One region of the Streptomyces thermospinosisporus genome, then DNA from elsewhere that is predicted to be linked to it. Evidence: riboswitches for the same ligand, from Rfam matches in the RefSeq annotation. Region 1 holds a riboswitch; the other holds the start of a gene.

Region 1 (7,746 bases):
CTCCATCACCCGCCGGCCCGCCGCGACCGACCCGGTGAACGACACCTTGTCCACCCCGGGGTGCCCGACCAGGTACTCGCTCACCTCCCGGTCGGCCGGCAGAATCGACAGCACCCCCTCGGGCAGCCCGGCCTCACGGGCGATCTCGCCCAGCACATAGGCGTCCAGGGGCGCCTCGGGCGAGGGCTTGAGCACCACCGTGCAGCCGGTGAGCAGCGCGGGCGCGAGCTTGGCGGCGGCCACGAACTGCGGGACGTTCCAGGGGATCACGGCGGCGACCACACCGACCGGCTCGCGGCGCACCAGGATCGGGCCCAGCACACCGTCCCGCTTCTCCTCGTACGCATATTCCCGCGCGACCCCGATGGCGGTGTCCCACACCATCACCGCGCCCAGCGCCTGCGCCAGCACGCTCCAGGAGTAGGGGGAGCCGTTCTGGGAGGAGACGACGCGGGCGATCTCCTCATGGCGGGCTGCGATGCCGTCCTTGATCCGGGTGACGACCTCGATGCGCTCCGCGAGACTCGTACGTGGCCAGGGGCCCTCGTCGAACGCCCGCCGGGCCGCCACCACGGCGCGGTCGACGTCTGCGGCCGAGGCGTGCGGCACGCGCCCGATGACCTCCTCGGTGTGCGGGGAGATCACCTCGATGACCTCGCGGCCCTGGGGGTCGGTCAACTCCCCGCCGATGAACAGCTGTCCGTGTTCCACGAGCCCGGTCATGGCCGGCCGCCTCCCCGAAGCCGCTGCTTCTGACGCTCCATCAGATACTGGCACTGATACCAGTTCCGGTCAGCACAGTCCACGGGCCTTGCAGCGGGCGGCCGGAACGGAAAGGCCGAAGGAAAGTCGTCCGGGGCTACTGTCGAAACGCGTTCTAGTTATAGTGACCTGGCCGGAGTCCGGTCCGGCGATCGGGGGAGCCCATGGCCCATACGCAACCGCAGCCGCAGCCGCAACCGCAGAGGCAGCCGCAGACGCAGACAGGGGTCTACGACCATGGCGGGGGCGTCCGTTCGCTGCGGGTCCCCATCCCGGACAACCCCCTCGGCCACACCCTGGTCCACGTCCTCGACACCGACGCGGGCCCGGTGCTGATCGACACCGGCTGGGACGACCCCGAGGCGTGGACCACCCTCACCGAGGGCCTGACCGCCTGCGGCACCTCCGTCTCCGAGATCCACGGCGTGGTCGTCACCCACCACCACCCCGACCACCACGGCCTGTCCGGCCGGGTACGCGAGGCCTCCGGCGCCTGGATCGCCATGCACCCGGCGGACATCGACGTCGTCCGCCGCACCCGCGAGGCCCCGCCCGAGCGCTGGCTGACCTACATGGCCGACCGGCTCGCCGCCGCCGGCGCCCCCGAGAGCCATCTGGCGCCGCTGCGCGCGGCCCTGGGCCGCCGCGCCCTCCCCGCCCTCTCCCCCGCGCTCCCCGACCGCGAGATCGTCCCCGGCGAACTGCTCGACCTGCCGGGCCGCCGGCTGCGCGCCGTGTGGACGCCGGGCCACACCCCCGGTCACGTCTGCCTGCACCTGGAGGAGGAGCATCCGGCCCGGCTCCCGGGCAACGGCCGTCTCTTCTCCGGCGACCATCTGCTGCCCGGCATCACCCCGCACATCGGCCTCTACGAGGACCCCGACGACACCACCCCGACCGATCCCCTCGGCGACTACCTCGACTCCCTGGAACGCGTCGCCCGTCTCACCCCCGCCGAGATCCTCCCCGCCCACCAGCACCCCTTCACCGACGCCCCCGCCCGCGTCGCCGCCCTGCGCGCCCACCACGCCTCCCGCCTCACCGGCCTGCTGGCCCTGCTCGCCACCCCGCTCACCCCCTGGCAGCTGGCGGAGCGCATGACCTGGAACCGCCCCTGGGACGACATCCCGCACACCTCCCGCACCATCGCCGTCGCGGAGGCCGAGTCCCATCTGCGCCACCTGGTGAAGCTCGGCCGGGCGGAGGCGGTCCCGGGCAGCGGCCCGGTGACCTACGCGGCGGTATGACCTGGAATGCCGGGAGTTGGCGACATTGGCCCGAGTGTGTGTGGGACGAGCCGCGTGACCCGGACCGCGCGAGACGAGCCGCGTGACCCGGACCGCGCGAGACGAGCCGCGTGCCCCGGACCGCGCGAGACGAGCCGCGTGCCCCGGACCGCGCGAGACGAGCCGCGTGACCCGGACCGCGCGAGACGAGCCGCGTGCCCCGGACCGCGCGAGACGAGCCGCGTGACCCGGACCGCGCGAGACGAGCCGCGTGACCCGGACCGCGCGAGACGAGCCGCGTGACCCGGACCGCGCGAGACGAGCCGCGTGACCCGGACCGCACGGGATCGTGAGGTGAGGCACCCCACCCTGCCCCCTGACTACGTGCGGGTAAAGTGGCGGCGTCGCTTCACGCCGTACGGGGGGAAGCCGGTGCAATTCCGGCGCTGACCCGCAACCGTGATCCGTCCCCGGAGGACGGTCAGCCGGAATGCCCCGCACGGATCGTGACCGGCTCTCGTGCCCGGCAGTCCGCCGGAGCACGGCACCGTCGAGGTATACGGGGCCGAGCCGCCGGGGTCTCCCCTGCCGCCCGCCCCCTGCACCGGCATCAAGGGAGAGAGGCACCCGCCGATCATGAACGTCCGCCGCTGCGCCGCGGTCCTGGCCGCCGTCGCCGTGATCGGCGCCGCCACCCCGGCCGCCGCCGACTCGTCCCCGTCCCCCGAGCCGTCCAAGGCCCTCCCCGCCGCCCTGTACGGCGACGGCGACCCGCAGTACGACGGCGTCTGGCGCCAGTCGCTGGCGCTGCTCGCCCAGGACACGGCCGGCGTGAAGCCGCCGAAGGCGGCCGTGGACTGGCTGACCGGCCAGCAGTGCGCCGACGGCTCCTTCGCCCCGTACCGCGCCGACACTTCGCGCGCCTGCGACGCCAAGACCCCCGTCGACACCAACCAGACGGCCGCCGCCGTCCAGGCCCTGGCCGCGCTCGGCGGGCACCACAAGGCGACCGGCAAGGCCGTCGACTGGCTCAAGTCCATACAGAACGAGGACGGCGGCTGGGGCTACACCGCGGGCGGCCCGAGCGACGCCAACTCCACCTCCGTCGTCATCGGTGCGCTCGCCGCCACCGGCGAGAAGCCGGCCCAGGTGACGAAGGACGGCAAGTCCCCCTACGACGCCCTGCTGAAGCTGGCGCTGCCCTGCAAGGGCGACGGGGCGGGCGCGTTCGCCTTCCAGCCGGACAAGAAGGGCAAGCTGATCGCCAACGCCGACGCCACGGCGGCGGGCGTGCTCGGCCTGCTCGGCAAGGGTCTGGTGGTCGAGCCCGCGAAGACGGGCACTCCTGAGCTCGCCTGCGAGAAGGCCGGCGGCCCCGGGCAGGCCGCGGTGAACGGCGGGGCGTACCTGAAGGACGAGCTGGCCGAGGACGGCCATCTGGTCTCCTCGCTGGGCGGCTCCGAGCAGCCCGACCACGGCAACACCGCGGACGCGGTGGTCGCCCTCGCCGCGCTGGGCGCGATGGAGCCGGCGAAGAAGTCCCTGGCCTGGCTGGAGAAGAACGCCGCCGGCTGGGCGGCGCAGAGCGGCCCCGCCGCCTACGCCCAGCTGATCCTCGCCGCCCACGCCACCGGCGCCGACCCGCGCGCCTTCGGCGGGACGGACCTGGTGAAGAAGCTGGCCGCGACCGGCCCCGCCGCCGAGAAGGAGAACGAGAAGGAGAAGCAGAAGGCCGCCGCCTCCGACGCCGAATCCGACTCGGACTCCGGCTTCGGCGTCTGGTGGTACGTCGGCGTGTGCCTGGTCGCCGGTATCGGCATCGGCTTCCTGTTCAGCGGCCGCAGGAAGAGGCAGCAGCCGTGACCCGCAGAACGCTCGTGCTGTTCCTGGCCTTCCTGGCCGCGCTCCTGCCGGTGCCGGCGGGAGCGGGCCAGGCGCAGGCCGCCGGGTACCGCTACTGGTCGTTCTGGGAGCGCGAGGGCGAGCAGTGGACGTACGCCACCCAGGGCCCGTCCACCGCCCGCCCCTACGACGGCGATGTCCAGGGCTTCCGCTTCTCCGTCAGCGAGGACTCCGGTGACGCGGCGAAGCCGCGCGGCACCGCCGACTTCGGCACCATCTGCGCCAAGACCCCGCCGAAGGACGGCACCAAGCGCGTGGCCCTGGTCCTCGACTTCGGCACGCGGGCCGACGCTCCCTCGGGCGAGCGTCCGCCCGCCAACCGCACGGCCTGCGCCCGGGTCCCCGAGGACGCGACGACCTCCGACGCGCTGGCGGCCGTCGCCGAACCCCTGCGCTACGACGCCAAGGCGTTGCTGTGCGCGATCGCCGGCTATCCGGCGAAGGGCTGCGGGGAGCAGGTGTCCGGCAAGGCTCCGGACGACGCCTCGGCGGACGAGGAGCAGGCCCGGGAGCAGTCCGCGGAGAAGGAGAAGTCCGCCAAGTCCGCCTCTGACGGCGGGCCTTCGCTGGGGCTGATCGGCGGTGCCGCGGTCGTGGTGCTGCTGGCCGGTGCCGCCCTCTGGCAGGCCCGACGCAGGCATGGCCGATAGCACGCCCCGCAGCGGGCCCTCGCCCCTCGCCGGACGCCGCGAGGGCCTCCGGGGCACCTCCGCGAGCGGTGAGCCGGCCAAGTCCCCCCGTGAGAGCGCGGGGACCGGTCCGGCGCGGGCGGAGGCCGGGACCGGTCCGGCGCAGCCCGACGCGGAGATGAGCCCGTCACGGACCGGCACGCCCACCGCCCGCCGCGGCCGGCCGGACGCGCTGCACCCCGGCGCCTGGTGGCTGTGGTCGCTGGCCCTCGGCACCGCGGCCACCCGCACCACCAACCCGCTCCTGCTGGGCCTCCTCATCGCCGTCTCCGCGTACGTCGTGGCCACCCGCCGCCCCGACGCGCCCTGGGCCCGCTCCTACGGGGTGTTCGTCAAGCTGGCGCTCGCCGTCCTCCTCGTCCGCCTCGTGTTCGCGACCGTCCTCGGCTCGCCGATCCCCGGCACGCATGTGATCCTCGCCCTGCCCGAAGTCCCGCTGCCCGACTGGGCGCAGGGCATCCGCCTCGGCGGCAAGGTCACCGCCGAGGCGCTCACCTTCGCGCTCTACGACGGCCTCCGGCTCGCCGCCCTGCTGGTCTGCGTGGGCGCCGCGAACTCCCTGGCCAACCCCTCCCGGCTGCTGAAGTCCCTGCCCGGCGCGCTCTACGAGACGGGCGTGGCCGTGGTCGTGGCGCTCACCTTCGCGCCGCATCTCATCGCCGACGTCCAGCGGCTGCGCGCCGCCCGGCGCCTGCGGGGGCGTCCGGACAAGGGACTCCGGGGCCTGGCGCAGGTGGCCCTGCCCGTGCTGGAGGGCGCGCTGGAACGCTCCGTGGCGCTCGCCGCCGCCATGGACGCCCGAGGCTACGGCCGCACCGCGCAGGTCCCGCCCGCCGTCCGCCGGACCACCGCCGCGCTCACCCTCGGCGGTCTGCTCGGCGTCTGCGCGGGGACGTACGGTCTGCTCTCCGCGGCGGGCGCCGGCTACGGCGTGCCCCTGCTGCTCGGCGGGCTCGCCGCCGCGCTGGCGGGGCTGTGGCTGGGCGGCCGGCGCTCGCTGCGCACCCGGTACCGCCCGGACCGGTGGGACGCGCGGGCCTGGCTGGTCGCCGCCTCCGGCGCCGCCGTCGCGGCCGTGACGGCGCTGGCCGCCGTCCGCGATCCGGCGGCGCTGCACCCGGGTGTGGTCCCGCTGGTCGCCCCGGCGCTTCCCCTGTGGCCGGCGGCGGCCGTGCTGATCGGCCTGCTGCCCGCCTTCATCGCCCCCGCACCTCACCAGGACAGCCGCGAGGAGCCGTCGTGATCCGCTTCGAGAACGTGTCGGTGACCTACGACGGGGCGGACGAACCCACCGTCCGGGGCGTCGACTTCGAGGTCCCCGAGGGGGAACTCGTGCTGCTGGCCGGGCCGTCCGGCGTCGGCAAGTCGACCGTGCTGGGCGCGGTCGGCGGCCTGGTCCCGCACTTCACCGGCGGCACCCTGCACGGCAGGGTCACCGTCGCCGGCCGTGACACCCGCACCCACAAGCCGCGCGAACTCGCCGACGTGGTCGGCACGGTGGGCCAGGACCCGCTCTCCCACTTCGTCACGGACACCGTGGAGGACGAACTCGCCTACGGCATGGAGTCGCTGGGCCTGCCGCCCGAGGTGATGCGGCGCCGGGTCGAGGAGACCCTGGACGTGCTGGGCCTGGCCGGGCTGCGCGACCGTCCCCTCGCCACGCTCTCCGGCGGCCAGCAGCAGCGCGTCGCCATCGGCTCGGTCCTCACCCCGCACCCCCGGGTGCTGGTGCTCGACGAGCCGACCTCCGCCCTCGACCCGGCCGCGGCCGAGGAGGTCCTCGCCGTCCTGCAGCGGCTGGTCCACGACCTCGGTACGACGGTCCTCATGGCCGAGCACCGCCTTGAGCGGGTGATCCAGTACGCCGACCAGGTCGTCCTGCTGCCCGCTCCGGGCGAGCCGCCGCTGCTGGGCACGCCGCAGGAGGTGATGGCGGTCTCCCCCGTCTGCCCTCCGGTGGTGGAGCTCGGCCGCCTTGCCGGCTGGTCTCCGCTGCCGCTGACGGTCCGCGACGCCCGCCGCCGCGCGGCCCCGCTCCGCGAACGCCTCGCCGGCCGGCAGCAGCAACAACCGCCGCGCGAGGCCGCCCCGCAGACGCCGACATCCTCCGCCCGCCGGGGCCTGTTCCGTCGCAGCACCCCCGAGTCACACACCGACGCCCGTACATCCGGGCCACCCGTCGCCGAGGTGCGCGCGCTCGCCGTCCGCCGGGGTCGCGTGCAGGCCCTGCGCCACATCGACCTCACCGTCGCACCCGGAGAGACCGTCGCCCTGATGGGGCGCAACGGCGCCGGGAAGTCGACCCTGCTGGGCGCGCTGGTGGGGCTGGTCGCCCCGTCCGCCGGCTCGGTCCGCAGCGCGGGCGCCGTCCCGCACCGGACGCGCCCGCGCGATCTGGTGCGCCGCGTCGGCCTGGTCCCGCAGGAGCCGTGCGATCTGCTGTACTCCGACACGGTGGCCGCCGAGTGCGCCGCCGCCGACCGGGACGCGGACGCGGAGCCCGGCACCTGCCGGGCGCTGCTGTCCGAGCTGCTGCCGGGGATCGACGACGCCACCCACCCCCGGGACCTCTCCGAGGGCCAGCGCCTGACCCTCGCCCTCGCGGTGGTCCTCACCGCACGCCCCCCGCTGCTCCTGCTGGACGAGCCGACCCGCGGCCTCGACTACGCGGCCAAGGCCCGCCTGGTCACGCTCCTGCAAGGCCTGGCCACGGAGGGTCACGCCATCGTGCTGGCCACCCATGATGTGGAGCTGGCCGCGGAACTCGCCGACCGGGTCGTGCTGATCGCCGAGGGCGAGGTGATCGCGGACGGTCCGGCGGCGGAGGTGGTCACCGCCTCACCGTCGTTCGCGCCGCAGGTCGCCAAGATCCTCGCCCCGCAGCGCTGGCTCACGGTGGGCCAGGTACGGGAGGCGCTGGCACAGGAGGTCCGTCGATGACTGTCCGGCAGGCCCGGGCCGTCCGTCTCGGCCCGCGCTCGCTCGCCGCCCTCGCCCTGGTGAGCGCGGTGGGCGTGGTCGCCTTCGGCTGGCCGTTCCTCGCACCGCCCGCCTCCGCGCTGACCGCGCACGCGCAGGACGCGCCCTGGCTCTTCGCGGGCCTGCTGGTGCTGCTGGTCGCGGTGGTGGCGGCCACGATCTCCGAGTCGGGCCTCGGCCCGAAGGCG
Region 2 (7,746 bases), on a different contig from region 1:
GCAGGCCGGGACCGCAAGGGACACGACACGGGTCACGCCCCGTGCCCCCGCCGGCCACACGTCGGCCTCCGCCGGCCACACGTCGCGCCGTGACGCCACCTCGCAGCACACCGCGCGAGCGGCGTGAGACGAGGTGGCACCCGGACGGACACCGGCCGAAGAGCCTTCCCGGAGACCGGGGAGGTCTCCTAGGGGCTCCTAGAAGTCCTCGTCCAGGTCGACCGTGCCCTCCACGGCGACCTGGTACGCGGACGGGCGCCGCTCGAAGAAGTTCGTCAGCTCCTGCACCCCCTGCAGCTCCATGAACGAGAACGGGTTCTCCGAGCCGTAGACGGGGGCGAAGCCCAGCCGGGTCAGCCGCTGGTCGGCTACGCACTCCAGGTACTGCCGCATCGACTCGGTGTTCATCCCCGGCAGCCCGTCGCCGCACAGGTCACGGGCGAACTGCAGCTCCGCCTCGACCGCCTCGCGCAGCATGTCGGTCACCTGCCGGCCCAGCTCCTCGTCGAAGAGCTCCGGCTCCTCCTTGCGCACGGTGTCGACCACGTCGAAGGCGAACGACATGTGCATCGTCTCGTCGCGGAACACCCAGTTGGTGCCGGTCGCCAGCCCGTGCAGCAGGCCCCGGCTGCGGAACCAGTACACGTAGGCGAAGGCCCCGTAGAAGAACAGGCCCTCGATGCACGCCGCGAAGCAGATCAGGTTGAGCAGGAACCGGCGGCGGTCCTCCCTGGTGCGCAGCCGGTCGATCTCCTCCACCGAGTCCATCCACTTGAAGCAGAACCCGGCCTTCTCCCGGATCGACGGGATGTTCTCCACGGCCGCGAAGGCGGCGGCCCGGTCGTCCGGGTCGGGCAGATAGGTGTCCAGCAGCGTCAGATAGAACTGGACGTGAACGGCCTCCTCGAACAGCTGACGGCTCAGATACAGCCGCGCCTCGGGCGAGTTGATGTGCTTGTACAGCGTCAGCACCAGGTTGTTCGCCACGATCGAGTCGCCGGTGGCGAAGAACGCCACCAGCCTGCCGATCAGATGCTGCTCGGACGGGCTGAGCCTGGCGAGGTCGGCCACGTCGGAGTGGAGGTCGACCTCCTCCACGGTCCAGGTGTTCTTGATGGCGTCCCGGTAGCGCTCGTAGAAGTCGGGGTACCGCATCGGCCGCAGCGTCAGCTCGAAGCCGGGGTCGAGCAGGTTCTGGGGACGGGTGGTGCTGGTGGTCACTGGCATGCCTCGCAGGACTCGGGGTTCTCCAGGGAGCAGGCGACCGCCTCGGGATCGGCGGTGGTCTGCGCGGGGACGGTGGGCTGCTGCGCGCGGGCCGCGCGGGCGATCCGGGTCGCCGGGCGCGAACGCAGGTAGTACGTCGTCTTCAGGCCCGATTTCCAGGCGTACGCGTACATCGAGGAGAGCTTGCCGATGGTCGGCGTCTCCATGAACAGGTTCAGGGACTGGGACTGGTCCAGGAACGGGGTGCGGGCGGCGGCCATGTCGATCAGACCGCGCTGCGGGATCTCCCAGGCCGTGCGGTACAGCCGCCGCACGTCCTCGGGGATCCATGCGAAGCCCTGCACCGAGCCGTTCGCCTCGCGCAGCGCCTCCCGGGTGCGCGCGTCCCACACCCCGAGCCGCTTGAGGTCATCGACCAGGTACGAGTTGACCTGGAGGAACTCACCGGAGAGCGTCTCGCGCTTGAACAGGTTGGACACCTGCGGCTCGATGCACTCGTAGACGCCCGCGATGGAGGCGATGGTGGCGGTCGGCGCGATCGCAAGCAGCAGCGAGTTGCGCAGGCCGGTGGAGGCGATCCGCTCCCGCAGCGCCGCCCAGCGCTCCGGCCAGGCGAACTCGACGTCGTAGTGGTCGGGATGCAGCACACCCCGGGCCGTGCGGGTCTTCTCCCAGGCCGGCAGCGGCCCGTTGCGCTCGGCCAGATCGGCGGAGGCCTCGTAGGCGGCGAGCATGATCCGCTCGGCGATTTTCGTGGACAGCGCCTTCGCCTCCGGGGAGTCGAAGGGCAGCCGCAGCTTGAAGAAGACGTCCTGCAGCCCCATCGCACCGAGGCCCACCGGCCGCCACTTGGCGTTGGAGCGGCCCGCCTGCTCGGTCGGGTAGAAGTTGATGTCGACGACCCGGTCGAGGAAGGTCACGGCCGTGCGCACGGTCTCGTCCAGCCGCTGCCAGTCGATGTCCCTCGTCGCCGGGTCGGCGAACGCGCCGAGGTTGACCGACCCGAGGTTGCACACCGCCGTCTCGCCGTCGCTGGTGACCTCCAGGATCTCCGTGCAGAGGTTGGAGGAGTGGATCACCTGGCCGGGCTCGGCGGTCTGGTTGGCGGTGCGGTTGGCGGCGTCCTTGAAGGTCATCCAGCCGTTGCCGGTCTGCGCCAGGGTGCGCATCATCCGCCCGTACAGCTCACGCGCGGGCAGGGTCTTCCTCGCCAGGCCCGCCGCCTCCGCCTTGCGGTACGCCGCGTCGAACTCCTCGCCCCACAGGTCGACCAGCTCGGGCACGTCCGAGGGCGAGAACAGCGACCACTGCTCGTCGGCGCTGACCCGCCGCATGAACTCGTCCGGCACCCAGTGCGCCAGGTTCAGATTGTGCGTGCGCCGGGCGTCCTCACCGGTGTTGTCGCGCAGCTCCAGGAACTCCTCGATGTCCGAGTGCCAGGTCTCCAGGTACACCGCCGCCGCGCCCTTGCGCCGGCCGCCCTGGTTCACCGCGGCCACCGAGGCGTCCAGCGTCTTCAGGAACGGCACGATGCCGTTGGAGTGCCCGTTGGTGCCCCGGATCAGCGAACCCCGGGAGCGGATGCGGGAGTACGACAGCCCGATGCCGCCGGCGTGCTTCGACAGGCGGGCCACCTGGTGGTAGCGGTCGTAGATGGAGTCCAGCTCGTCCTTGGGGGAGTCCAGCAGGTAGCAGGAGGACATCTGCGGGTGACGGGTGCCGGAGTTGAACAGCGTGGGGGAGGAGGGCAGATAGTCCAGCCGGCTCATCAGCCGGTACAGCGCCGCGACCTCCTCCAGCGCGCGGACGGTGTCGTCCTCGGCGAGACCGGCGGCCACCCGCAGCAGGAAGTGCTGGGGCGTCTCGATCACTTTGCGGGTGATCGGGTGCCGCAGCAGATAGCGGCTGTGCAGGGTGCGCAGGCCGAAGTAGCCGAAGCGGTCGTCGGCGCCGGTGTCGATCAGCGCGTCCAGGCGCTCGGCGTGCAGCCGGACGAACGCGGCGGTCCGGTCCGCGATGAGGCCCTCGCGGTGACCGGTCGCGACGGAGGTGGTGAACGAGGTGACGCCCTGGGAGGCGGCCTCGGCGCGGATGCCGATGGTCAGCAGCCGGGCGGCGAGCCGGGAGTAGGCGGGGTCCTCGGAGATCAGCCCGGCCGCCGCCTCGGTGGCCAGCTCCCGCAGCTCCGCCTCGTCGGCGCGGGCGGAGCGGCCGCGCAGCGCGGCGGCGGCCACCCGGCCGGGGTCGGCGTCGGGCAGGTCGGCGGTCAGCTCGGTCAGGGTCCGCAGCAGCGCGGCACCGGGGCCGTCGCCCGCCTCGGTCACGTCGATCGCTGAAGCCGGATCGGCTGGCGCGATGGTCACGTGGGGTCTCCCTCGCTCGGCACAGGGGCCTCGTCGAGGGAAGGAGGCAGCTCACGAGCGCACGCGGCGCCGCGTCCACCGGCCCATTCCGCGAGGCCCGGACGTCAGGGCACCCGACCGGACGGCCGGGCGCACTGCCGGCAGGTCCTCGGACTTGGCCCGTGGCACGCACACGAGATGCGGGCACGCACGAGTACACCGTTGCGGGACAGTTCCGGATTCGCACCGGATTCCCCTGCGGCGACAGCGAGCATGAGCATACATCTTGTGCCGGGTGGTGAGAGCACCCCCATATGTTGTGCCGCGATGCTGTCAGAGCGTCAGTTCATAGGTGAGCAGCGTGAGGTCGTCCAGGTGCGGGACCGGGTTCCAGTCCCGCTCGGGGGTGCGGACGAACCCGAGCCGTTCGTAGATGCGGTGCGCCGCATGCATCGACGCCTGCGTGGACAGCACCATCCGCTCGCACCCGAGCGCCCGCGCCCGCTCCACACAGGCGCGCACCAGGGCCTCCCCGGCGCCCCGCCCCCGGCCGGCCCGGTCCACCGCGAGCATCCGTATCTCGGCCTCGCCCGGCCCGGCGATGTCCGCCATCGGCCCTCCGTCCGGCACGAAGGTCACCCCGCCCAGCAGCCGCCCCCGCTCCTCGGCGACCAGCACCTCGGCGGCCGCCGCCCGCTTGGCCACGTCCCGCAGCTCGCCCAGGTAGGAGTCGCTCTCCCCGAAGTCCAGCAGCCCGTCGTCGAGATAGGCCCGGGCGGTGATCTCCCCCAGCTCCTCGTACTCCTCGGTCTGCACCGGCCTGATGACGATGTCCATGGGCCGAGTCTGCCGCACGGGTACGACAACGGGCCGCCGGATCTCTCCGGCGGCCCGTGCCCGGCCCACGACGGCGCGGGAACCGCGCTCAGCGCATCAGAGCGTCAGTGCGTCAGTGCGTCAGCGCGTCAGTGCTCGGCGGCCGCGGTGGCCGGCGGCAGCTCCACCTGGACACCGGGGTCGCCCGCGTCCGCCGTGTAGTCCGACGGCTGGGTCTCGTCGTTGCCCTCGGGCGCCTTGACCGCCTTGAACACGAAGGTCAGCACCACCGTCACCAGCACGTTGATCACAAAGGCGGTGAGACCGATGTACCCGATCTCGCCGATGCCCGGGATCTCGTCCGCGCTGCCGCCGAAGTGCTTCTGCGTCGGCGAGGACACCCCGTACGCGGCGGCCGTGCCGTAGATCATGCCGACCGCCCAGCCGGCCAGCAGCGCCCACCGGTGGAACCAGCGGGTGAACAGGCCGCCCACCAGCGCCGGGAAGGTCTGCAGGATCCAGATGCCGCCCAGCAGCTGGAAGTTGATCGCCACCGTCTTGTCCATGGTCAGGACGAAGACCAGCGCACCCACCTTCACCAGCAGCGAGACCAGCTTGGACACCCGCGTCTCGTCCTTGGGCGTGGCGTCGGGCTTGATGAAGTCCTTGTAGATGTTGCGGGTGAACAGGTTCGCCGCCGCGATCGACATGATCGCCGCCGGCACCAGCGCGCCGATGCCGATGGCCGCGAAGGCCACGCCCGCGAACCAGTCCGGGAACATGTTCTCGAACAGCTGCGGGATCGCCAGCTGGCCGTTCTGCACCTTCACCCCGGCCGCGATCGCCATGAAGCCGAGCAGCGCCAGCAGGCCCAGCATCAGGGAGTACAGCGGCAGGATCGTGGTGTTGCGGCGGATCACCTCACGGCTGCGCGAGGACAGCGTCGCCGTGATCGAGTGCGGGTACATGAACAGCGCCAGCGCCGAGCCGAACGCCAGTGTCGCGTACGTCCACTGGCCCGCGTCGCCCGGCACCAGCGCACCGCGCGGCTGGCCGGTGGCCGGGTTGGTCTCGCCGAAGGCCTTGGTCGCGCTGGCGAAGATGTCGTCGAACCCGCCCAGCTTGATCGGGATGTAGATGATCGCCACCGCGATCACCACGTAGATCAGCGTGTCCTTGACGAACGCGATCAGCGCGGGCGCCCGCAGACCGGACGAGTAGGTGTACGCGGCCAGCACACCGAAGGCGATCAGCAGCGGCAGGTCCTTGATGAACCAGTTGGTGCTCTCGCCGCCGCCGACGCCCATCACGTCGAGCACGGCCTGGATGCCGACCAGCTGCAGCGCGATGTACGGCATCGTCGCCAGGATGCCGGTGACCGCCACCGCAAGCGACAGCCCCTTCGAGCCGAAGCGGCCGCGCACGAAGTCGGAGGTGGTCACATAGCCGTGCTTGTGCGACACCGACCACAGGCGGGGCAGGAAGGTGAAGATCAGCGGATACACCAGGATCGTGTACGGCACCGCGAAGAAGCCCGCCGCGCCTGCCGCGTAGATCGCCGCCGGGACGGCCACGAAGGTGTACGCGGTGTACAGGTCACCGCCCAGCAGGAACCAGGTCACCCAGGTACCGAACGACCGTCCGCCCAGGCCCCATTCGTCCAGGGTGTGCTCGTTCGCCGCCCTGCGCCAGCGCGCGGCCAGGAAGCCCATGACCGTGACCAGCACGAAGAAGAAGATGAAGACGGCGAGCGCTACGACGTTGACGTCCTCGTTCACTGCTCCGCACCGCCCTTCGAGGCCTTGCGGGCACGCTGGTCACGCTGCCAGAGCTTGTAGGCGACCATCGTCAGCGTGGTCGAGATCAGCACCCACAGCATCTGGTACCAGTAGAAGAACGGGATGCCGATCAGCACCGGGTCGGTCTTGGCGTACGAGCCGACCCACAGCATGGCGACGAACGGTGCGACGAGGCAGAGACCGATGACGACGCGCACGGGCGTCACCACCGGTTCCCTGCCGGTAACTGGGGCTTGCGACATCTGCGGCTCCTGTCCCCTCACGGTTCACCGGCTGGCAATGCGCAGGAAATCTAGGTCAGGCGCACCAGGTCAGGAACCCCGCGTCCGCTCAGCGGTATGCGAGCGCCGCTCAACCGCAAAACAACAGCAACGAAATCTCTGTCAACCGTCCGATTTGCCGGGAATGGGTGGCCCGCCGAGGACCGCGGACGGCCCCGCCGAGAGCGCGCGGGACCGCAGCGGACCGCTCACTCCTGAGGGCGCTTGAGCCGGGCGACGAACTTGTACCGGTCGCCCCGGTACACCGAGCGCACCCACTCCACCGGCTTGCCGTCACGGTCCAGCGAGTGCCTCGAGAGCATCAGCATCGGCAGGCCCACATCGGTGCCCAGCAGGCCGGCCTCGCGCGGGGTGGCCAGCGAGGTCTCGATGGTCTCCTCGGCCTCCGCCAGATGCACGTCGTAGACCTCGGCGAGGGCCGTGTAGAGCGAGGAGTACTTCGCCAGGCTGCGGCGCAGCGCCGGGAAGCGCTTGGCGCTCAGATGGGTGATCTCGATGGCCATGGGCTCGCCGTTGGCCATCCGGAGCCGCTCGATGCGCAGCACCCGGCCGCCGGGCGCGATGTCCAGCAGCTCGGCCAGCCGGTCGTCGGCCGTGATGTACCCCAGATCGAGCAGCTGCGAGGTCGGCTCGAGTCCCTGGGCGCGCATGTCCTCCGTGTAGGAGGTCAGCTGCAGCGCCTGCGACACCTTGGGCTTGGCGACGAACGTGCCCTTGCCCTGGATGCGCTCCAGGCGCCCCTCGACCACCAGCTCCTGCAGCGCCTGGCGCACGGTGGTGCGCGAGGTGTCGAACTCCGCGGCCAGCGTCCGCTCCGGCGGCACCGGAGTGCCGGGCGGCGCGGTCTCGGTCATGTCCAGCAGGTGCTTTTTCAGCCGGTAGTACTTGGGCACGCGCGCCGTACGGACCGTGGTCCCGTTCTCGTTCTCCGCACTGCTGACGTCGGTGCTCATGCTCTGCCTTCCCGGCTCCGAGTCCCGAAGCGACCGACATCCCCATCGGCCACGGACCACATCGTGGCACGGCTCGCGGCGGGGCGGTGCCCCGCACGCTCCGTGATCTCCTCTGTATACCGCCGGGACGGGGGCTGGTCTAGTCCATGACGGGGTCGTGAGACGGTGATCAGAGCCCCTGCCACCGCGGCTTGTTCGCGTAGGTGTGACGGAAGTAGTCGGCCAGCTTCAGCTTGGAGGCGGCGGCCTCGTCGGCCACCACGGTGGCGTGCGGGTGCAGCTGCAGCGCCGAGGCCGGGCACACCGCGGCGACCGGGCCCTCCACCGT

The links. A riboswitch is a leader RNA that binds a small molecule or an ion and turns the genes downstream of it on or off. The one in region 1 is predicted to bind cobalamin.
Region 2: it holds a riboswitch for cobalamin, as region 1 does, so the genes downstream of both, ABD207_RS05060 (ribonucleoside-diphosphate reductase subunit alpha) here and ABD207_RS30025 (SCO2321 family membrane protein) in region 1, are expected to answer to the same signal.

What each region holds. Positions count from the first base shown of each region.
Region 1 covers NZ_BAAAIZ010000121.1:3,355-11,100, forward strand. Annotated here, with positions in the region: gene ABD207_RS30015 (aldehyde dehydrogenase) at 1-723, opposite strand, end outside; gene ABD207_RS30020 (Strvi_7410 family MBL fold metallo-hydrolase) at 927-2,009, shown strand; cobalamin riboswitch at 2,366-2,504, shown strand; gene ABD207_RS30025 (SCO2321 family membrane protein) at 2,625-3,851, shown strand; gene ABD207_RS30030 (SCO2322 family protein) at 3,848-4,540, shown strand; gene ABD207_RS30035 (energy-coupling factor transporter transmembrane component T) at 4,698-5,822, shown strand; gene ABD207_RS30040 (ABC transporter ATP-binding protein) at 5,819-7,519, shown strand; gene ABD207_RS30045 (ECF transporter S component) at 7,516-7,746, shown strand, end outside.
Region 2 covers NZ_BAAAIZ010000010.1:26,202-33,947, forward strand. Annotated here, with positions in the region: gene ABD207_RS05050 (hypothetical protein) at 1-127, shown strand, start outside; gene ABD207_RS05055 (ribonucleotide-diphosphate reductase subunit beta) at 199-1,155, opposite strand; gene ABD207_RS05060 (ribonucleoside-diphosphate reductase subunit alpha) at 1,218-3,590, opposite strand; cobalamin riboswitch at 3,713-3,850, opposite strand; gene ABD207_RS05065 (GNAT family N-acetyltransferase) at 3,903-4,406, opposite strand; gene mctP (monocarboxylate uptake permease MctP) at 4,535-6,163, opposite strand; gene ABD207_RS05075 (DUF3311 domain-containing protein) at 6,160-6,426, opposite strand; gene ABD207_RS05080 (GntR family transcriptional regulator) at 6,654-7,418, opposite strand; gene nagB (glucosamine-6-phosphate deaminase) at 7,588-7,746, opposite strand, start outside.